Marinagarivorans cellulosilyticus: one gene and its partner. The protein of the gene in region 2 binds, or shares a complex with, the protein of the main gene of each other region. Links are inferred from orthologs where the notes say so. Each region holds a gene or a part of one and is shown on either strand. Other genes may lie near its edges.

What was found. The genes of interacting proteins can lie anywhere in the genome.
Region 1: the proteins of cheY (region 2) and MARGE09_RS12910 are in contact, whole or in part, in a solved structure (PDB 1A0O), measured with the Escherichia coli proteins. The link is inferred for Marinagarivorans cellulosilyticus from one-to-one orthologs.

What each region holds. Positions count from the first base shown.
Region 1 is NZ_AP023086.1:3,217,273-3,220,296, reverse strand. It holds MARGE09_RS12910 (chemotaxis protein CheA), read right to left. Parts: upstream 2,696-3,024; coding sequence 305-2,695; downstream 1-304. Other genes in the region: MARGE09_RS12905 (response regulator), read right to left, coding at 2,763-3,024; MARGE09_RS12915 (chemotaxis protein CheW), read right to left, coding at 1-295. UniProt on the Escherichia coli protein: Involved in the transmission of sensory signals from the chemoreceptors to the flagellar motors. CheA is autophosphorylated; it can transfer its phosphate group to either CheB or CheY.
Region 2 is NZ_AP023086.1:4,269,440-4,272,273, forward strand. It holds cheY (chemotaxis response regulator CheY), read right to left. Parts: upstream 1,693-2,834; coding sequence 1,309-1,692; downstream 1-1,308. Other genes in the region: MARGE09_RS17550 (chemotaxis protein CheA), read right to left, coding at 1-456; MARGE09_RS17555 (protein phosphatase CheZ), read right to left, coding at 466-1,269; MARGE09_RS17565 (RNA polymerase sigma factor FliA), read right to left, coding at 1,984-2,697; MARGE09_RS17570 (MinD/ParA family protein), read right to left, coding at 2,726-2,834. UniProt on the Escherichia coli protein: Involved in the transmission of sensory signals from the chemoreceptors to the flagellar motors.

The DNA.
Region 1 (3,024 bases), 1.1 Mb from region 2 along the record:
GTGTTCGCACTTTTAGGACAATCACAACAGTTACAGCGCTGTACTCAATGCCATCTAGGCCAAAGCACTGACGCAAATCGACTATAGGCACAATGGTGCCACGAAGATTTATTACGCCTTTTATCTGCGAGGGAGCATTAGGTAATGGCGTGGTTGGTTCCCAGCCTCTAATCTCTTGTACGCATAAAATATCTACGCCATACTCTTCATCGTTCATAATAAATGTAAGGTATTGCCCAGAAGGTGCAGCATCTGATTGCCCATCAATACCTGATTCTATTTTTTCAGCTTGCATACGATTACCCTATGCCGATTTCCGTAAAGAATTTTGTAATACGAGTTGATCAGCGCCTGCCAATCTAACAACACCAGGCACATCGATAATCAGCGCAACCCGACCATCACCCAAAATGGTTGCCCCCGAAATACCTTCTATACGCTGATAGTTTTGCTCTAGGCTTTTAATAACAACCTGCTGTTGCGCCATAAGCTCATCCACTAGCATTCCAACTTTAAAGCCATCACATTCAACAACCACCATGAGTGAATTGTTGCAATCAACAATTTTTTCGTTACCAAAAGCTTCGGATAAATCCACAATAGGAACATATTCATCGCGCAATTTAAAAACACTGCAGCCGCCGGCAATATGGTTAACAAGCTCTTCGCGATACTGCATAGACTCCACAATGGACACCAACGGGAAGATGTAAGTATCGGCCCCTACGCGCACTAATTGGCCATCCAAAATAGCGAGCGTTAGCGGTAAACTAATGCGAATTTTAGTGCCCTCACCTTTTTTGGATTGTATTTCCACAACACCGTTGAGCGCTTGAATATTGCGTTTAACAACATCCATCCCGACCCCGCGGCCAGATAAATCACTCACTTGTTGCGCAGTAGAAAATCCAGGCTGAAAGATAAGGTCAAAGATTTGTTCATCACTAAAAGTAGCGGCATCCGTTTCATTGACTAAACCGCGCTCGATACCCTTCGCGGCTATTTGCGCCCTATCTAGGCCGCGACCATCATCAATAATTTCGATAACAACGTTGCCACCTTGGTGGTAAGCGTTCAGCGTTACCGTACCCGTTTCGGGCTTGCCATTCGCTATGCGGTCTGCCGAGGTTTCAATACCGTGATCAACAGAATTGCGAACCAAATGCACCAATGGGTCGCCTATTTTTTCCATCACGGTTTTATCAAGTTCGGTATTTTCGCCTTGTAAAATGAGGTCTATTTTTTTATCGAGCGTTTGACCTAAATCGCGCACCATGCGTGGGAAGCGACTAAATACAAAGCTAATTGGCAGCATCCGTATACGCATAACACTTTCTTGTAACTCACGCGTATTTTGTTCTAACTGGCTTAAACCTTCGATAAGCTTAGGCAAACTTTGAATATCAAAATCTGACCCTAACTGCCCCAACATCGACTGTGTAATCACTAGCTCGCCAACCATGTTAATCAGGCTGTCGATCTTATCGATACCCACTCGAATAGACGATGATTCCGACGAAGCTTTCTTTTGTACCGGCTTTGCGGCAGCCTTATCAATAGTTGGCGCGGGGCTATTTGAGGCTGGCGAATCGGAAGGTAATGGTTTTTCTGGTTCGAGGGCTGTAACTGCCTCAGGTGTTGAAATGGATGCTATAGGTTCTGCTGTGGTAGGAGCAGGCAGTGCACTCGAATTAACAGCTTCTATATGAATGTCGCCCTCACCTGTGACCCATTCAAAAACTTCGTCTATTTCACTTTTGCTGGTTGGCCCTAACAGCTCTATATCCCAAGATATATAACACTTTTCGCTATCCATCAATTTAAACGAGGGCAGCTGCGATGCATTAAGCGTACACGTGACCATTTCACCCAAGTGAGACAGCTCGTTCAGTATTCGCAATGGGTCATTGCCCGTCTGAAATAAGTGCGGATATGGCGCAAAGTGAATACGCCAACGATGTTCAGAAGCACCAGAATCGGCGAGATTATTTTCGCTAGAGCTAATCACAAGCTCGCAATCATCTTCAACCCACTCAAAAACCTCGCGAATAGCAAGCTCTGTAATGCCTTCACCTTCTATATCAACCTTCCAGTGAAAACAACAATCTTCAGCAACAAAGCGATCGAGGCTAGGAATATCCCCTAACAGCTCTATTGACGAATTTTGTGCTAATTCGCATAAATCACGAATTAAACGCAATGGGTCGTTGCCTGTTCTAATAATGCTAGGTTCAGGCTTAAATATAATCTCCCAGCAACCCGCATGCTCGCCAGCACAATCTTGCTCGCTATTTTCAACGGTATTGCTTTCACCTAAAACCGCTTCCAGTGCAGCTTGTATTTCTATAGCCGCTGGCGTGTACTCATTGCGCTCGTCCTGAATTAAAGACAGCATTTCACGCATACAATCAACTGAACGCAACAACAAGTTAACTTGCTCTGTTGTCAATCCGCGAGAGCCCGACCTAACTTCGTCTAGTAATGTTTCTAAAACATGCGTAAAGCTAGCCAGCGCACTAAAACCAAATGTACCGCCGCCGCCTTTAATAGAATGCGCACTGCGAAAAATCGTATTGATGACCTCGTCATCAATGGATTCCACGTCGAGATCCATCAGCGCAGATTCCATAGCATCTAAGCCTTCTACGCTTTCTTCAATGAATACCTGATGGAACTGTTTTAAATCGACAGCCATTACACTTACCTTAGTTTTAGTGCTGTTAGAGCATTATATTCAACAGCATATTTAACGACTTAAGCTTTTATAAAACCTTACCAATCGTTGCTAACAACTGGTCGGGGTTAAAGGGTTTTACAATCCACCCTGTTGCCCCAGCAGCTTTGCCTTCCATTTTTTTGTCGGCACTGGATTCTGTGGTCAACATTAAAATCGGTGTGAATTTATAGGGCGCTAAGGTACGCAGTTCTTTAATTAAAGAAATGCCATCCATATTGGGCATATTAATATCCGAAATAACGAGATCGACTCCCGATTCCTGATTAGCCAGTTTTAATGCTTCCACC
Region 2 (2,834 bases):
TGCGGCGGCAGGCTCTGGCTCTGCTGGTGGCGCGGCGCTTTCTTGTGCTGCTGGCGCATTTAAATCTTCACACGAAACAAGGCGCTCTAAATGACTGACTAATTCCGGTGAAGGGTCTTGTGGTGGCCTGCGGTGCTGAACATCATCAAACTGCGAATTGACGGTATCAAGCGCCTGTAGAACGACATCCATTAATTCAGACGTTACAGGACGCTTGCCGTTGCGCAAAATATCAAACAGGTTTTCGGTTACATGGCAGCATGTCACCATGTTATTTAACTGTAAAAAGCCAGCTCCGCCTTTAACGGTATGAAAACCTCGGAAAATAGCATTGAGCAGATCTTTATCATCAGGGCGCTGTTCTAACTCGACGAGTTGCTCCGATAATTGATCAAGAATTTCACCCGCCTCGACAAGAAAGTCCTGGAGTATCTCTTCATCTTCACCAAATGACATAAATGCTCCTTAAAATCCTAAACTCGATAGCAGGTCATCAACATCATCCTGACCATTAACCACATCGTCACGCGTATCGGCGTGGATTTGCGGCCCTTCTGCTTCACACGGGAGATTGGCTTTTTTGGCAGCCACTGGGTCTGTATCTCGAGATATGCCCGTTACGGCCTCAACCTTACCGGCTATGCGCATTAGGTTAACCAATTCATTTTCAACATCAGTAACAAGGCCAATAACTTTTTTCAAAACTTGACCGGTTAGATCTTGAAAACCTTGCTCCAATATAATGGCTTGTAAGTTTTCATTAAGCTCGTCTGCGCCCAATGTCATTTGCAATAAAAAGCCATCGATGCGCGAATAAAGTTCGGCAAACTCTTCTTTGCTAACTTCTCTACGTCGCAACTTATCCCATTCGTCTTTTAGGGTTTTGGCTTCTCGGCCTAAATTAAGAGCGATGGGTGCCGCTGTTTCTACCCGGTCCATGGTTTTTTCGGCAGCGTCCTGCGTCATATTTATAACGTAATGCAAGCGGTCTGAAGCATCGCGGATTTCACTATCTGCCACTTCAGCATTAGTAGCTGCGCCATTTGTTTCGGAGTCGACATTAAAATTAACAATCGCGCTGTGCAATGCACGTGTTAACTGGCCAACCGAGTTAAACAAATGTTCATCCCGGGAATCCATAATGGAACGAATAACCGCAGAGGCTTCTTCGTAATCATTTTTTTGTAGCTGCTCAACAAGCATCGCAGACCGGTCTTTTAATTCACCGAGAAAGCGTTCGTTGTGATGCCAGTTATCTGTTGGGTCCATAATTTACGCCTTACAAGCAATAGATGCTAACCCTGCGGATTAGCCCACGCGTTCAAAGATTTTATCGATTTTTTCTTTGAGCACTTGCGCGGTAAACGGCTTAACGACATAGCCATTTACGCCAGCTTGTGCAGCTTCAATAATTTGATCGCGTTTAGCTTCGGCCGTTACCATTAATACCGGTAAGGTCACCAACCGCTCGTCGGCGCGCACCTGCTTTAGCAGCTCGATACCCGTCATGCCCGGCATATTCCAATCCGTGACGAGAAAATCAAAATCGCCACTTTTTAGCATTGGCAACGCCGTTGCTCCATCGTCCGCTTCCTGCGTATTGGTGAAGCCTAAGTCCCTAAGAAGATTTTTAATAATCCTACGCATTGTTGAAAAATCATCAACGATTAGGATTTTCATATTCTTGTCCAATGCAACCTCCGCAAACGGAATACCCTGAGTTTGAATTAACGGTTGGAGCTTCTAACTATTGCCACCACAAACATCCAGTTAACAATAACTAAAAGCGAGAAATCCGTGTTAAGTAACCATAAGTCTAGCTCGTCAACTGCAGCTAGCCAGTTTTCGTTGTAATTTAGTCGAGGGGAAATAAAAGTCGTACAAAACACCCCTGTGAATGCCGTCTGGCGGGCCGCAAAGGTAGCGCGAATAAAGCACTAGAAGCGCGAGAAAACAGCGATATTGACCTGCTAAAAAGAAGGGCTAACGCTGCCAGCCAGTCATGCGCGAACGAATGCGCATAGCCGTTTGGCTTAATATTTGGCTAACGCGCGATTCGCTAACACCCAGCACTTCGCCAATTTCTTTTAGGTTTAGCTCTTGTTCGTAATACAGGCTAAGCACCATTTGCTCACGCTCTTTTAAACCCGATATTACTTGGGTTAGCGCTACCTTCATGGCTTGCTTTTGAGCTGTATCGGCGGGGTTTTGGTGTTGTCTAGAATCTTCTGAGGTGAGTAATTCGTCGCCTTCTTCGTCAAAGGTGTCTTCGTAACTAAAGAGCTTAGTGCTGGCGCAATCTTGCGCCATGCTGTGATATTCATCGAGGGTCACTTCGAGTTCATCCGCCACTTGTATATCCGTAGCATCGGAACCGGTTTGGGCCTCTATTTTAGCAATGGCTTCGTTAATGCGCCGGGAATTGCGATGTACCGAGCGCGGCGCCCAATCACCACGTCGCATTTCGTCAACAATGGCTCCGCGAATACGAATACCCGCGTAGGTTTCAAAGCCTGCGCCTTTATCATCTTGGAATTTTTGCGCCGCTTCCAGCAAGCCAACCATGCCCGCTTGAATTAAATCATCCACTTGTACGGATGCCGGCATACGCGCCACCATGTGGTAAGCGATACGCTTCACAAGATAGGCGTAGTCTTCTACATTTATATCGCGCTTAACTTGCGCAGGCGAATACATAGCGGCCCCTGAATTCACTGGCCAACCATCAATTCTGGCCGCTCACCGACAGCAAGCGCTCGAAGAAGAATTCTAAATGCCCTTTGGCATTGCGTTGCACCGGCAGCTGGTCCAACTTTTGCGCAACAACGCGTATC